2 regions of the Streptomyces sp. NPDC127108 genome follow, and region 1 is predicted to be linked to the other one. Evidence: riboswitches for the same ligand, from Rfam matches in the RefSeq annotation. Region 1 holds a riboswitch; the other holds the start of a gene.
What was found. Region 1 has a riboswitch for cobalamin ahead of ACFVHO_RS26425 (prenyltransferase/squalene oxidase repeat-containing protein). Riboswitches for the same ligand answer to the same signal wherever they lie in the genome.
Positions count from the first base shown of each region.

Region 1 (9,305 bases):
CTGATCAGGGAGAGCGGCGTCCTCGCGGACGACGGCGCGCCGGTGGAGAGCGGCGTCCTGACGGAGGACGACCTGCGGCTGCTGCTCGCCGTCGCGGGCGACCCGGTGTCCTGGAACTACCTCGTCGCCGAGGACCGCTGGCTGCGGCCGCGCACCGGATTCGACGAGGAGCGGGACGCGTTCATCGCGTCGGCACGGGCCTTCCTGGCCGAGGGCGGGCGAGCGGGGGCGGGGCGGACGCCTGCTTAGGACGCCCGCGTGGACGGCGGCGTGGACGGCGGCCTTCCAGTGCCGACCCACCGGACAGGCCCTAGGCTTCCACCCGGCCCCGCCCCCGACCCCGATCCCAGGAGCGCGCACCGTGTTCGACGCCGTACCGGAGAACCCCTACCCCGACGGCCTGCGGCCGGACCGGGCACCCGCGCCGCACGCGCTGCTCACGCCGGTGCTCGGGCTCCTCGGCACCTGGCACGGCCGGGGGCAGGGCACCTATCCGACGCTCGCCGCCGACTTCACGTACGCGCAGGAGGTCACCTTCAGCCACGACGGCCGCCCCTTCCTCCGCTACGAGGCCCGCGCCTGGCTCCTCGACGCCGACGACGCGCCGCTGCGTCCTTCGGCGCGGGAGAGCGGCTGGTGGCGGGTGCAGCCCGACGGCCGGGTGGAGGCGCTGATCACCCAGCCGACGGGCATCGCGGAGATCGCGGTGGGCCACGCGGCCGACGGCACCGTCGACCTCAGCACCCACGAGGTGGCCCGCACCCCCACCGCCAAGGAGGTCGACGCCACCCGCCGCCGCTACACCCTCGCCGACGACACGCTCACGTTCGTCCACGACCTCGCGGCCGTCGGCCAGCCGTTGCAGCACCATCTGCGGGCGCTGCTGCGGCGCGAGGGGTAGGCCGCCCGCGCCGGAGAGGCCGAACGGGCCACCCGGCGCGGCCGTTCGCGGCCGTCACCGCCGTACCGCGGGGGAGTCAGCCGCCGTACCGCAGGGAGATCGTGTCCCCGAGCTTGATCTCCTTGTCCCGCGCGGCGGCCGCGGCCGCCGCGCCGTCGACGCTCGCCTTCCAGGTCGAACCGCCGCTGTTTGCCTTGCCGTTGAGGGCCGTGATCGTGCCGGTGCCGCTGCCCGGCGTGACGGACGTGACGCAGCCCGCCGGGGTGGCCGACGACGACGCCGCGTCCAGGACCGCGCCGAGCGTGGTGGTCTTCGCGGTCGGCGTGAAGGCGACGGAGCAGACCTTGAGCGACGTGCCGTCGTCGACGGTCAGGGCGAGGCTGGTCGCGGTGCCCGGCGTGAAGTCGGCGGTGGCGGCCCAACGGGACGCGCCCGTCGTCGTCGGGGTCGGCGGGGCCGCCATGAAACCGCCCCCGGCCACGGCCCGAAGGCCGTCGATGGAGGCGTACGCGGACGGCGTGGTGTCGGTCGGCAGGTACTTGAAGCCGCCGCCCGGCTTGAACTGCTGGGCGATGAGGAAGTCCACCGGGGTCTTGCCCGCGGGCGTGAGGAAGTCGCCGGTCTGCGGGTTGATGCCGCAGGCGTTCAGGCCCGACACGGCCCAGCCGTTGGAGTCGGTGTTGGCGCCGAACATGGCGGCGAACGCACCGGAGTTGTTGATGAGCTTCGACTTCAGGAAGGCCCTGGCCTTGGTGATGGCGGGGTCGGTCGAGGGCACCCCGGACACGCACAGGGAGGCCATCGCGGCGCCGGTCATGTCGATGTCGCCGGGCGTGGCGAGCGCGTCGGGGTCGCCCTCGGCCTTGCCGAAGTTCCAGCCGCCGTCGTTGTGCTGGTTGGCGCGGACCGTGGCGACGGACCGGTCGAGCAGCGCCTGCGGCACGCGCTTGGCCCCGGACTGGGTCTTGGCGCCGCCCAGCGAGATCAGCGCGAAGACCGTGCCGTTGAAGTTGGACGGCGAACCCCAGTAGCCCGGCGCGGAGTTCTGCCAGTGCGCGTAGGTGTCCGCGATCAGGTTGCGGCTCGCCGAGACGCGGGCCGGGTCGATGCCCGCCGAGTAGGCGTTGATGATGCCGCGTTCGTAGTCGGTGACGACCGGCGAGGTGCCCGGCCAGCCCGCCGCCGCGAGGTGCGCGCGGTACACGGTGCGGGCGTTCTTGGAGGTGTCGCCGCCGGGGCTGACGTCGGCGGCCGCCGTGCCCGCCGAGGCGAAGGCCGAGAACGCCCACTCGTTGGACAGGCCCGCGCCCGCGTACGAACCGTCGGCGCCCTGCAGGGATCTGAGATAGCTCACGCCGTTCGTCTTGGACGTGGCTATCTGGCCGGGCGTGGCGGTGGCGGCCGCGGGGAGCGCGGTCAGGACGAGGGCGCCCACCGCGCCGAGGGCGGTGGGCACGGCGAGGAGGGTGCGGCGGGCGGCACGGGTCGAGGTCATGTCGGGGGCTCCCGGGATGAGGGGGCGGCGGCCTCACGTCCCCCGCGGCCGGTCCCCTGTGCGTGGACCCGAGCCGGACGACACGCGGCCGTCGCCCGAGCGCGTGGGGTCGACGTCCATTGACGCTGGCCGTTCGGGCATTCGGGCTCGGCCCGGCTCCCTGCCGGTCCACACCGCTGCGCGTCAGCTCTGGGTTCCCACCAGATTCCCCCGATCGGCAGCACAGGACGGTACTCGAACCTCACAGAACCCGCACACCCTTGCCATCACATTCGCAACTGTGCTCTAATTCGGCCGATTCCAAGCTCAGTCATCAGGGGAAGCCGGTCGAAGTCCGGCGCTGACCCGCAACCGTAGGTTCGCCGAGCGCCTCAAGTGCCCGGCGGGCGAGCCGGATTACCTGGACTGAGGGCAAGCGATTGACGCCGTCGCGGACTACGGCGTGGTTCGGACGGTTTCTCCACGCGGGCCCCGGCCCCGGACCTGCCACCACGCGGACTCCGCCGCGGCAGACGCCCAGGGGGCAGTGGTGGGGCAGGGAACCGGACGGGTCCGGAGCATACGCACGAGAGGTCTCGCGCTGCTGTGCGCGGCCGCGACAGCGCTGGGCGGCGGTGTCCTGCTGCTCGGCCCGGCCACTCCCGCCGCGGCCGATCCGATGAGCTCCTGCACGCGCACCAAGGGCGCGGTCGTCGCGGTGGACTTCGCCGACTGGGGCGGCGGTGTGGTGCGCGGCTGCGACGCCACTCCGACGACCGGCTACGACCTGCTGCACGAGGCCGGATTCAGCACCGAGGGCACCGAGCACGACGGGCCCGCCTTCATCTGCCGCCTCGGGCACAAGAAGTTCAACTCCGGCAAGCAGTACCCGACGCCGGGCCAGGAGAAGTGCAAGCTCACCCCGCCCGCCACCGCCTACTGGTCGTACTGGATCGCCCCGCCCGGCCAGGACTACTGGACGTACAGCCCGCTCGGCGCCATGAGCCAGAATCCGAAAAACGGCTCCGTCGAGGCCTGGGTGTTCGGCGCCACCGACCCCGACGGCACCAGCGGCGGCCCCACGTTCACCCCCGCCCAGGTGCGCGCGGGCGGCCAGACCGACCCGGGCGACAACCCGCCCGACGTCAAGCCAGGCAAGGTCGACCTGAAGGCCGCGGACGCCTGGCTCAGGGGCCGGCTCACCGGGGGCGACCACGTCCGCGACGAGGGTGCCGAGAACGCCAACCTCTACCAGACGGCGCACACCGCCCTCGCCCTCGCGGCCACCAAGGGCCGCAGTACCACCCTCGACCGGATGAAGTCCTACCTCGCCGCGCGCACCGAGGAGTTCGCCTACCCGCAGGGCACGGGCAAGGCCCCGAGCCCGATGGGCGCGTCCCTGCTGGCGCTGCTCGCCGAGAGCACCGAGGGCGACCCGCACTCCTTCGGCGGCCACAACCTGGCCGGTGACCTCGGCAGGAGCGTGTGCACCGCGGGCGGTACCGCCGACTGCGTCGCCAAGGGCGACTTCCCCGGTGTGGGCGACGTGGAGACCCAGGCCCTCGCCGTGCTCGCGCTGCACCGCGCGGGCCGGAAGGTCCCCGCCGACGCCGTCGCACGCGTCGCCGCCCACCAGTGCAAGGACGGCGGCTTCAGCCCGACGCTGCTGCGGGACGGCGACACCTGCTCCTACAGCGACCCCGCCACCACGCCCTACGCGACCATCGCGCTCCAGCAGGCGGGCGGCCACACCGACACCGTGGCGAAGGCCCGCAAGAACCTGCGCGGCGCCCAGCTCCCCACCGGTGCCGTCGCCGCCTACCCCGGCGTGACCACCGGAGACGTGACCGCCACCGCCAGGTCCGCCCAGGCGATGCGGCTCCTCGGCGACACGGTCCGCGCGGACGCCGCCGTGTCCTGGCTGTCGCGGCAGCAGACGAAGTCCGGCGGCTTCGGCTCCGACGAGGGCGCCACCGACCCGGCCATCTTCCCGACCTGGGCCGCCGCGTTCGCGGGCGCGCGCACCAGCCTGGCCGCGCTCACCACCAAGCGCCCCGACCAGACCAAGCCGCCCGTCGACCCGACGAAGCCGCCCACCGACCCCTCCGACCCGGACCCGGTGAAGCCGCCGACCTCCGGGGTGAAGCCGCCGTGGCGCGCCGGTGAGGGCCCCGACCTGAAGAAGGGCACCGCCTACCTCACGGCGGGCTCCCGGCTGAAGAAGGGCCACTACTACGAGAACGTCTCCGGGACCGGCTTCGCCGACTACGGCCTGACCATCGACGGCGCCTACGCGCTGGCCGCCACCGGCACGAACAACAACAAGCTGCGCGGGATCGTCGACTTCCTCGACGGCGAGGGCAAGGACGCCAGCTCCGGGCGGCGCACCGTCAACGACTGGACGGGCGTGGGCACCTCGCACGCGGCCGGGGGCTCCATCGGCAAGGTCGCGCTGCTCGCCCAGGCCGTCGGCCGCGACCCGCGCGACTTCGCCGGGCACGACCTGGTCGCGGCGCTCGGCAAGGCCGTGTGCAAGAAGAAGAGCCAGGGCGCGGACCGCAGCTGCGCCGCCAAGGGTGCCTACAAGTACGCCCCTTCGGTGTTCTCGCAGTCCCTCGCCGTCATCGCGCAGCTGCGCGCGGGCGAGAAGCGCGCGGCCGCCACCCCCCTCACGTACCTGCGGAGCCTGCAGAAGACCTCCGGTGCCTGGCCGAGCCTCATCCCGCCGACCGGTGACTCCGAGGTGGATTCCACCGCCATGGCCGCGATGGCCCTGGACCTGGCCGGTGACACCCGCTCGAAGAAGGCCGTCGCCAAGGCCCTGAAGTGGATCGCGTCCAAGCAGCTCCGCAGCGGCGGGTTCCCCGGCGCGTCCGGTGACTCCGTCAACTCCGCGGCCCTCGCGGTCCAGGGCCTGTCCCTGGACGCCCCGAAGTACAAGGCCCAGATCAAGAAGGCCCGCAAGTTCCTGGCCAAGCAGCAGAACCGGGACGGCGGCTTCAACGTGGCGGCCGGAGGGCAGCGCGGCTCCGACGTCCGCGCCTCGACGCAGGCGCTGGGCGGCGCGATCGGCACCTCGTTCGGCACGCTCGTACGCGACCTCGACGGCACCCGGCCGCAGCCGCCGGGCGCGTCCTCGGACGACCCCTCGCAGGCGCCCGGCGACGGTGGCGACACCGACATCGTCACTCCCGGCGGCGGGCCGGGCGGATCCGCGGCCGGGGACACCCCGACCGGCCCCCTCGCCTCGACCGGCGCCCAGGTGACGGGGCTCGCCCTCGCCGCCGTCGTCCTGTGCCTCGCGGGCTGGCGCACCGTGGTCGTCGCCCGGCGCCGCGGCGGACTCGCGGGAGGCAGCCGGTGATCCGCCGCCTCGCGCGCACCGCGCTGAGCGCGGCGGCCGCCCTCGCCCTGGCCGCGGGCGCGCTCGCCGCCACCACCGGCCAGGCCGCGGCCGCGCCCCGGCCCATCGGGCAGTGCACCACCACGTCCGGTGCGGTGCTCGCCGTCGACTTCAGCGACTGGGGCGGGCCGATCCTGCGCTCCTGCGGCACCACGCCCACCACCGGCTACGAACTGCTCAACCAGGGGGGCTGGCGCACCACCGGCACCGGCCACGACGGCCCCGCGTTCATCTGCCGCATCGGCTACAGCGGCTACAAGGGCGGCAAGCAGTTCCCCACGCCCGCGCAGGACGACTGCGTCCTCACCCCGCCCGCCACCGCCTACTGGTCGTACTGGCACGCCGACCCCGGCGCGAACACCTGGCAGTACAGCCAGCTCGGCGCCATGCTCTACAAGCCCAAGCCGGGCAGCGTCGACCTGTGGATCTTCGGCGGCACCAACATCGAGGGCACCAAGGGCCGTCCGACGGTCAGCCCGAACCAGCTGCGCGCCCGCAACTCCCGCCCCGTCGGCGGCAAGGCCCCCGCGCCGCACCAGACGAAGACCGCGAAGCCGCTGCCGCCCGGCGTCGACACCGGCCCCGCCCCCGAGCGTCCCGTGACGGAGAAGCCCGCCCCCAAGGAGAAGAAGGACAAGAAGAAGGAGAAGGCGAAGCGCGAGAAGTCGCCGTCGCCCTCCGCCACCAAGAAGCCCTCGCCGTCCGCGAGTTCCGGCGCGGGCGAGGCCAAGGCCGCGCCGAAACCGTCCACCAAGGTCGTCGACGCCGCCCCGGCCGCCGACGCCGACCACGACTCGGGCTCGTACGTACCGGCCGCCCTCACCGGCGCCCTGGTCCTCCTTGTCGGCGGCGCGGGCGCGTACGCGGCCAAGCGTCGCCGTCGTACGGAGTAGGGGTGCGCCTCCGCAACGCCACCGCACGTCCGTCCGCGCCCGGTGTCCTGCCGGGCGCGGACGAGCGCCGGCTGCCGCGCACCCTGCACCCGCTGGCCTGGTGGGTGTGGGCGCTCGCGCTCGCCACCGCCGTGAGCCGCACCAACAACCCGCTGCTGCTGTTCCTCGTCCTCTCCGTCCTCGGCTATGTGATCGGCATGCGCCGCACCGAGGCGCCGTGGGCGCGCGGCTTCAAGTACTACCTGTACCTGGCGCTCACCGTCGTCGCGATCCGCGTCGTGTTCCGGGCCGTCTTCGCCACCGGCATCACGCCCCACGACCACTTCCTGTTCTCCCTGCCTCACATCCCCACTCCCGACTGGTACGCGGGCATCCAACTCGGCGGCCCCGTCTCGCTGGAGGCCGTCCTGTCGGCCGCCATCGACGGGCTGCGGCTCGCCTGCATGCTGTGCTGCATCGGCGCCGCCAACACCCTCGCCAACCCCAAGCGGGCGCTGCGCGTCCTGCCCGGCGCGCTGTACGAACTCGGCGTCGCCGTCACCGTGTCGATCAGCGTCGCCCCGCAACTCGTGCAGAGCGTGCAGCGCGTGCACCGCGCCCGGCGCCTTCGCGCGGGCCGCACCAAGGGGCTGCGGGCCCTGCGCGGCGTCGTCGTACCCGTCCTCGAGGACGCCCTGGAGCGTTCGCTGCGCCTGGCCGCGGCCATGGACTCGCGCGGCTACGGCAGGGCGGGCAGCGCCACGAAGGCATCCCGGCGGCTGACCGGGGCGCTGATGCTGCTCGGCATGTGCGGCCTGTGCGCCGGCGCGTACGGACTGCTCGACGCCTCCACGCCCCCGTTCCTCGGGCTGCCCGCGCTCGCGGCCGGGGCGGTGCTGTGCGTGGCGGGTTTGCGGCTCGGCGGGCGGCGCGTCACCCGGACCGCGTACCGGCCCGACCCGTGGCGGTTCGAGGAGTGGGCCGTCGCCGCCTGCGGAGTGCTCTCCGCCGTGCTCCTGTTCACCAACGTGGGCTTCGACGCGGCCGAACTCAACCCGTCCCTCTACCCGTTGAGCTGGCCCACGCTGCCGCTGGTCCCGGCGGCGGCGATCCTGCTCGCGGGCGCCGCCGGATTCCTCGCGCCCCCGCCGCTGCCCACCACCGCCCCGCAGGCCGCCCCGCGCGTGCCCGCACGGCGATCCGAGAAAGCCTCCGCCAAGTGATCACCTTCGACCACGTCAGCGTCCAGTACGACGACACCGTCGAACCCGTCCTCAGCGGCGTCGACCTGACCGTCGAGGAGGGCGAACTCTGCCTCGTCGTCGGCCACACCGGCGTCGGCAAGTCCACCCTCCTCGGCGCGGTCAACGGACTCGTCCCGCACTTCACCGGCGGCACCCTGTACGGCTCGGTGACCGTGGACGGCCGCGACACCGCGGGACACCCGCCCCGGGAACTCGCCGACGTCGTGGGCGTGGTGGGCCAGGACCCCATCGACGGCTTCGTCACCGACACCGTGGAGGAGGAACTCGCCTACGCCATGGAGCAGTTGGCGGTGCCGCCCGCCACCATGCGCAAGCGCGTCGAGGAGACCCTGGACCTCCTCGGCCTCGCCGACCTGCGCCACCGCGCCCTGCACGAGCTGTCCGGCGGCCAGCAGCAGCGCGTCGCGATCGGCTCCGTCCTGACCGCCCACCCACGCGTCCTGGTCCTCGACGAGCCCACCTCCGCCCTCGACCCGACCGCAGCCGAGGAGGTCCTCGCGGCGATCACCCGGCTCGTGCACGACCTCGGCGTCACCGTCCTGCTCGCCGAGCACCGCCTGGAGCGGGTCGTGCAGTACGCCGACCGCGTCCTGTACCTGCCGGGCGACGGCCGGGTGGTCTCCGGGCCGCCCGCCGACATCTTCCGCACGACCGCGATCGCCCCGCCGGTGGTGGAGCTCGGCCGCCGCGCCGACTGGACGCCGCTGCCCCTGTCGGTCCGCGACGCGCGCCGCGCCGCCGCCCCGCTGCGCACCCGCCTCGCCGGGGCGCCCGTCCCCGCCGCCCGGCCCCCGGCCCCGGCGGCCGGACAGCCCCGGCTGCTCGATGCCAGGGGTGTCAGCGTCCGCTACCGGGGCCAGGCCCTGCCCGCCGTCCGCGAGGCCGACGTGGCGCTGCGCGGCGGCGAGACGACCGCCCTGATGGGCCGCAACGGCTCCGGCAAGTCGTCGTTGCTGTGGGCGCTCCAGGGATCGGGGGCGCGGACGGGCGGGACGGTGCGGGTGGCGCCGTTCGGGGCGGACCCCGGCAGGGGGAGCGGCTCCAGCGACCCGGGCCCCGGCAAGGAGGACGGCTCCCGTGACCCGGGCGCCGTCTCCGCCACCGAGGCCCGGCGCCTCGTCGGGCTCGTGCCGCAGACCCCCACGGACCTCCTCTACCTGGAGAGCGTGCGGCAGGAACTCGACCAGGCGGACGCCGAGTCGGCGGTGGCGGACGGTCCCGGCGCCCGCGCGATCCTGGACCGCCTCGCCCCCGGCATCGACGGCGGCACGCACCCCCGCGACCTGTCCGAGGGCCAGAAGCTCGCCCTGGTCCTCGCGATCCAGCTGTCCGCCGCGCCCGGTGTGGTCCTCCTGGACGAGCCGACGCGTGGCCTCGACTACCGCGCCAA
Region 1 covers NZ_JBHXTE010000033.1:104,724-114,028, reverse strand. Annotated here, with positions in the region: gene ACFVHO_RS26440 (hypothetical protein) at 1-249, shown strand, start outside; gene ACFVHO_RS26435 (FABP family protein) at 362-901, shown strand; gene ACFVHO_RS26430 (hypothetical protein) at 978-2,396, opposite strand; cobalamin riboswitch at 2,532-2,607, opposite strand; cobalamin riboswitch at 2,672-2,820, shown strand; gene ACFVHO_RS26425 (prenyltransferase/squalene oxidase repeat-containing protein) at 2,926-5,739, shown strand; gene ACFVHO_RS26420 (hypothetical protein) at 5,736-6,671, shown strand; gene ACFVHO_RS26415 (energy-coupling factor transporter transmembrane component T) at 6,674-7,873, shown strand; gene ACFVHO_RS26410 (ABC transporter ATP-binding protein) at 7,870-9,305, shown strand, end outside.

Region 2 (6,987 bases), on a different contig from region 1:
CGGCGACCGCGATCCGCCGGAACGCCGTCTCCATGTCCCCCCGTGCGGCCCGCCCGTCGAGCCCCCGCCCGTACGCGTAGCCGCCCCATACCGCGTACACCTCCGCCAGATCGGCGTCCGAGCGCCAGTTCCGCGCGTCGATGAGCGGCAGCAGCCCCGCCCCGTACGCGCCGGGCTTGGAGCCGAAGACGCGGGCGGTGGCGCGCCGCCGGTCGCCGTGCTCGGCGGTGTCCTCGTCGACGTGGGCGCGCACGTAGTTGTCTGCGGCGTCCTCGTCCAGCTCGGCGACCGCGCGGACGGCGTCGTCGATCAGGCCGACGACGTGCGGGAAGGCGTCGCGGAAGAAGCCGGAGATGCGGACGGTGACGTCGATGCGGGGCCGCCCCAGCTCGGCGACGGGCACGATCTCGAAGCCCGTGACGCGGCGCGACGCGTCGTCCCACACGGGTCGACAGCCGAGCAGCGCCAGGATCTCCGCGATGTCGTCGCCCTGTGTGCGCATGGCGGAGGTGCCCCACACGGTCAGGCCCACGGACTTCGGGTACGCGCCGGTGTCCGCCAGATAGCGGGCGATCAGCGAGTCCGCGAGGGACTGCCCGACCTCCCAACTCAGCCTGGACGGAATGGCCTTGGGGTCGACGGAGTAGAAGTTGCGGCCGGTCGGCAGCACGTTGACGAGGCCGCGCGTGGGGGAGCCCGAGGGCCCGGCGGGGACGTACCCGCCGTTCAGGGCGCGCAGGATGTGCCCGATCTCGTCGGTGGTGCGGGCGAGCCGGGGCACGACCTCCTCGCAGGCGAAGCCCAGGACGGCGACGGCGGGCGGCAGTTCGACGCCGACGACGTCACGGACGAGCCCGCGCACGGCGGCGAGGTCCCAGCCGCGCTCCTCCATGCCCTCGGCGAGTCGACGGCACAGCCGCTCAAGCAGGTCGATGGCGTCGGCGGCGGTCCGCGCGGGCCCCTCGACCAGGGCGGTCAGGCCCTCGGCGACCTTGACCGCCGCGCCCGGCTCGCCGAGCAGCTGCTTCTCGTCCAGGCCGAAGTGCTCGGCGAGGCAGGCCCGCAGGCCCGGAAGCGCGTTGGCGACGCCGCCCCACACCTGGGAGGCCCGCAGGACCGCGAGGACGAGGTTGACGCGGGCCTCGCCGACCGGGCCGCCGCCGAGGACGTGCAGGCCGTCGCGGATCTGCACGTCCTTGATCTCGCACAGGTAGCCGTCGATGTGCATCACGAACTCGTCGAACGCGTCGTCGTCCGGCTGGTCGTCGACGCGCAGGTCGTGGTGCAGTTCGGCGGCCTTCACCAGCGTCCAGATCTGCGCCCGCACGGCCGGGGCCTTGGCCGGGTCGAGATCGCTCACCAGGGCGTACTCGTCGAGGAGCTGCTCCAGCTTCGCCAGGTCCCCGTACGTGTCCGCGCGCGCCATCGGCGGCACCAGGTGGTCCACGACCGTGGCGTGCCCGCGCCGCTTGGCCTGGGTGCCCTCGCCGGGGTCGTTGACGATGAAGGGGTAGACGAGCGGCAAATCGCCCAGCACGGCGTCCGGCGCGCAGCCGCCGCTCAGCCCGAGGCCCTTGCCGGGCAGCCACTCCATGGTGCCGTGCTTGCCCATGTGCACGATGGCGTCGGCGCCGAACCCGCCTTCCGACGTCGCGGTGTCGAGCCAGCGGTACGCGGCCATGTAGTGGTGGGACGGCGGCATGTCCGGGTCGTGGTAGATGGCGATGGGGTTCTCGCCGAAGCCGCGCGGCGGCTGGATCATCACGACGACGTTCCCGAACCGGAGCGAGGCGAGCACGATGTCGCCGCCGTCGACATACAGGCTGCCCGGCGGCTCGCCCCAAGTTCGGAGCATGCCGTCGCGCAGCTCGGGGTCGAGGGTGTCGAACCACGCCTGGTAGTCGGCGAGCGGCACGCGCGCGGGCGCGGCGGCCAGCTGCTCCTCGGTGAGCCATTCGACGTCGTGGCCACCGGCGTTGATGAGGGTGTGGATCAGCTCGTCGCCGTTGTCGGGGTGGCCTTCGACGGCGTAGCCCGCGTCCCGCAGGGCGTCGAGGACGCGCACGGCCGACGCGGGGGTGTCGAGGCCGACGGCGTTGCCGACGCGGCTGTGCTTGGTCGGGTAGGCGGTGAAGACCAGGCCGAGCTTCTTGTCCGCGTTCGGCTTGTGCCTCAACTGCCCGTGGCGTACGGCGATTCCGGCGACGCGGGCGGCCCGCTCGGGGTCGGCGACGTAGACCGGGACGTCGTCGGGGCCCTGCTCCTTGAAGCTGAACGGCACGGTGATGACGCGGCCGTCGAACTCGGGGATCGCCACCTGCATGGCGGCGTCCATGGGGGAGAGGGCGGCGTCGGAGTCCTGCCAGGCGGCGCGCGACGAGGTGAGGCACAGGCCCTGCAGGACCGGGATGTCGAGGTCGGCGAGGGCGCCGATGTCCCAGGCCTCCTGGTCGCCGCCCGCGCTGGCGCCGGACGCGTGGGTGCCGCCGGCGGCGAGGACGGTGGCGATGAGGACGTCGGCGCGCCCGAGGATCTCGTACAGGCCGGGGTCGGCGCCGCGCAGCGAACCGCAGTACACGGCGAGGGCGTTGGCGCCCTTGGCCTCGACGGCGTCGCAGAGGGTGTCGACGAACGCGGTGTTCCCCGACAGCTGGTGCGCGCGGTAGAAGAGCACGCCCACGGTCGGGCGCCCCTCGACGTGCGCGCGCTCCCCGTGCACCCCGTACTCGGGCATCTTCCGCGGCTCGGCGAAACCGCGGCCGGTCAGGAGCACCGTGTCCGACAGGAACCGCTCCAGCTCCACGAAGTTGGCGGGGCCGCCCTCGACGAGATAGCGCAGCGCCTCCGCGACGACACCGGCGGGCACCGACGAGTCGGCCATCAGCTCGGCGTCCGGCACGGACTCGCCGCCGAGCAGCACGGTCGGGATCCCGGCCGCCTTCAGCGCGGCGAGCCCGTCCTCCCAGGCGCGCTTGCCACCGAGGAGGCGTACGACGGCGATGTCCGCGCCGTCCAGGAGCGCGGGCAGTTCCTCGCGCACGTCGACGCGGGTCGGGTTGGCGATGCGGTAGGGCGCGGCGGAGGCGCGGGCCGCGAGCAGGTCCGTGTCGGCGGTGGACAGCAGCAGGACGGTCATGAGGGTGCCCCCGGTGCGACGAAGGGGAGGCCGGGCGGAGCGCCGGTCTCGATCAGGCGCAGCAGTGCGTCGGTGTCCGCGTGTTGTTCGACGAGGTCGCCGAGGAGGTCGAGCTGTTCCTCGCGCAGGGCGGCGAAGCAGGTGTCGGGCGCGGGCACGAACCGGCGGCCCGCGGCGCGCGCGACCTCGCCGAGGAAGCGGCGCCGGAACGCGTCGCTCTCCAGCGATCCGTGCCAGTGGGTGCCCCACACGGCCCCCACCCTGCACCCGTCCAGGAAGGGTTCCCCGCCCAGCACTTTGGCGACGCCGTGATGGATCTCGTACCCCTCGACGTGCTCGCCGAGGGCCTCTCCGACGGGCCGTGCCAGGGTCTTCTCACGCCGGAACGTGACGCGCACGGGCAGCAGTCCGAGCCCGTCCACGGTCCCGGCCCGCGACTCGACGTCGTCCTCGATCCGCTCCCCGAGCGCCTGGAAGCCGCCGCAGATCCCGAGGACGGGCCGCCCCTCGGCGGCCCGCCGCGCGAGCGCCTCCGCGAGCCCTCGCTCGCGCAGCCACTGAAGGGCGCGCACGGTGCCGCGCGTGCCCGGTACGACGACGAGGTCCGCGTCGACGAGTTCCTCGGCCCGGTCCACGAACCGCACCACGACGCCGGGTTCGGCGGCGAGCGCGTCCACGTCGGTGAAGTTGGACATCAGCGGCACCGCGCACACGGCGACGCGCAGCACGTCCTCGCCGACGGGCGCCGCCACGAAGGACTCCCGCACCGCTCCGCGCAGCGAGACGCGCAGCCCGTCCTCCTCGTCGATGCCGAGCCCGTGCCGGAACGGCAGCACGCCGAAGGTGTTCCGCCCGGTGAGGTCGCGCAGCATGTCGAGCCCGGGTTCGAGCAGCGACACGTCCCCGCGGAACTTGTTGACGAGGAAGCCCGCGACGAGCGCCTGGTCCTCGGGAGCGAGCAGGGCGACGGTCCCGAAGAACGAGGCGAACACACCCCCGCGGTCGATGTCCCCGACCACCACGACGGGGAAGCGGGCAGCACGGGCGATCCCCATGTTCACGATGTCGGTGCGCCGGAGGTTGATCTCGGCGGGACTCCCCGCCCCTTCGCAGATCACGGCGTCATACGTGCCCCGAAGCTGCTCCAGGCATCCCACGACGGTGTCGAGCAGCGCCTCTTGGCGACCCCCGTGATAGCCCCGGGCACTCATCTCGCCCACCGGCTTGCCCATGAGCACGACCTGACTCGACCGGTCGCTCCCCGGCTTGAGCAGCACGGGATTCATCAGCGCACTGGGCTCCACCCGCGCGGCCTGCGCCTGCATGGCCTGCGCCCGCCCGATCTCGGCTCCTTCACGCGTGACGAACGAGTTCAGCGACATGTTCTGCGCCTTGAACGGCGCGACGGACACGCCCTTGCGCGCCAACCACCGACAGATCCCAGCGGTGACGACACTCTTCCCAGCGTCAGAAGTGGTCCCGGCAACCAACAGCCCACCGCTCATGCCCCACCCCCGAGCCGCTGTGCCTGCCATTGCTTTTGCCCTTTGCGCTGTGTCGTACGTGCACCCCGTGCAAGGTCGACAGCCACCGCAACACCCAGGGCAAGCCACCCCACCCGCCGGGACAACTTCACGGCCCGCTCGATGTCCCCCACGGCAACTGCCCGCCCCCCACCGTTGAGGACAGGTCGATGCTCAACGCGCCCCGCGTAGGCCAGCGTGCCCCCGAGCCGCACCCCCAACGCCCCCGCGAACGAGGCCTCGACGACCCCCGCGTTGGGGCTGGGATGCTTCGACGCATCGGCACGCCAGGCCCGCACCGCCCCCCGGGGGGACCCTCCGGCGACGACGGCGAGCGCGGCGGTGAGCCGAGCCCCGGGCCACCCGGCGACATCGTCGAGCCGCGCGGAAGCCCACCCGTACCGGAGATGGCGCGGGGACCTGTGCCCGACCATCGCGTCGAGCGTGTTGACGGCCCGGAACCCGAGCAGCCCCGGCACACCCCCCACGGCCCCCCACACCAACGCCCCCACGACGGCGTCGGACGTGTTCTCGGCGACGGACTCCACGACGGCACGGGCGATCCCGTCGGCGTCCAGCGCCTCGGGATCACGCCCGCACAGATGAGGCAACCGCTCCCGGGCGACGTCCACGTCCCCCGCGGCGAGCGCGCCCCCGATGGCGCGGGCCTCCCGCCCCAGCGAGGTCCCGCCGACGACGGCCCAGGTCGCGGCGGCGGTCAGCCCGACGGAAGCGGCACGCGAGCGGCGTACGGCGAAGGAGGCGAGCACACCGGCGCCGACGGCGCCTCCGGCGCACACCAGGGTGTGCAGCGCGCCCCACCCGCGGTGGTCACGCCACAGCACCCGCTCGACGGCCCCCGCCGCACGCCCGAACGCGGCGACCGGATGCCCCCGGCGAGGATCGCCGAGCAGCAGGTCACCGAGGAGTCCGGCGGCGGCGCCGTACGCGAAGTCGCGATCGGCACACATGGGGGTCAGCCCGCCGACACGCGGCGGAGGGCTCTCGGCCGCGACGGGGCCCCGGGCGGAGCAGGGGACGGCAACGGGCGGCCGCGCATGGCGATATGTCCTCACTCAGGGTTTCCGCGCCCTGGTTCGACGAGACCGGCGGCGAGAGTTCCTGGCTCCCGGGGATCGTCGGATCACCCGGTGACAGTGGCGGGACCGCGCCGGATTCGCACCGGCTTCCTCTCCTGCCGCCGTAAATGGCTCCGGCAGTCCACCATGGCCCGCGACGCCCGTCAACTCGCTGTTGACCTGCGACGGGAGTGTGTGCGGAGGTCCACATGGACCTGCGCCCAGGGCCGGTTTACGGCTAGGCGGGCGCAACCACTCTCCGTAAGCTTGAACATGACAGCAGGAGAGCGACGCGGAACGCGAACCCGGCAGGGCGCGGTCGACTGCCGCCGGGCCCCGGCACCGTCCGACTCTCGTGACGGCAGCGGGCAAGGGGGCGGTGTGGCCGACGAGTACTTACCGGCAGTGCAGTGGTTCACGAGCAGTTACAGCTCTCAGGCGGGCGGCGAATGTGTGGAAGTCGCCCACCCGAACGACGAGGTGTGGGTCCGTGACTCGAATCACCGCGATGAAGGGCACATGAACGTGACGCCGACGGCGTGGCGCGCGTTTGTCAGGGGGGTGGCCTCGGGGAGAGTCGGGGGGAAGTGAGCTGTCCCAGCGTGCGCACGAAAGGCTGGAGACCATGGGGGTTGAGAGCAGGCAGCTGCCGCTGAGCAGGCATACCGCAGGGCCCGCCCGGCGCCTCGTCTTCGTGCTGTACTGCGCGCTCAGCGGTGTCGTCGCGGTCGTCACGGGCGCTCTCGCCTCCCTTCTTGTGGAGGGGCTCCAGCTCCGGCTCGTGGTCTGGCTGGCCACGGCCGCGGTCGTGGCGGCGGGGGCCGGGGCCGTGTGGGGACTCACGCCGCTCATCCCGCGCCGGCACGCGGAGCGGGACCGCCTGCGGACGCTCCGTCAGCCGGAGGGCCGGCGCCGGTCGTAGCGGCCGATTCCGGACGGCGGCCGCGGCGCAGACTCCGTACGAGCCAGCCCACCGCGGCAGTCAGCAGCCCGCAGCCGCCCGTCAGGGCGACGACGAAGTGCCAGGGGTTGATGTCGTGGTGCGCGACGACGCCCTGGGCGACGATCCCGGCCGGCACGAGCGCCACGACGACCACGGCGAGACACACCGACACACAGCCCGCCTTCGCCAGGAAGCTCCGTGTCTGCTGCTCCTGTGCGTGCAGGCTCCGCTGGTGCTCGCTGTCGAGGAGGCTGTTCAGCTCGCGGGCGAACGCCGGATCTTTCATCCCCTCTCTGAAGAGGTCGT
Region 2 covers NZ_JBHXTE010000057.1:625-7,611, forward strand. Annotated here, with positions in the region: gene cobN (cobaltochelatase subunit CobN) at 1-3,136, opposite strand, end outside; gene ACFVHO_RS35155 (cobyric acid synthase) at 3,133-4,641, opposite strand; gene ACFVHO_RS35160 (cobalamin biosynthesis protein) at 4,638-5,630, opposite strand; cobalamin riboswitch at 5,753-5,892, opposite strand; gene ACFVHO_RS35165 (DUF397 domain-containing protein) at 6,012-6,329, shown strand; gene ACFVHO_RS35170 (hypothetical protein) at 6,587-6,967, opposite strand.
Region 2: it holds a riboswitch for cobalamin, as region 1 does, so the genes downstream of both, ACFVHO_RS35160 (cobalamin biosynthesis protein) here and ACFVHO_RS26425 (prenyltransferase/squalene oxidase repeat-containing protein) in region 1, are expected to answer to the same signal.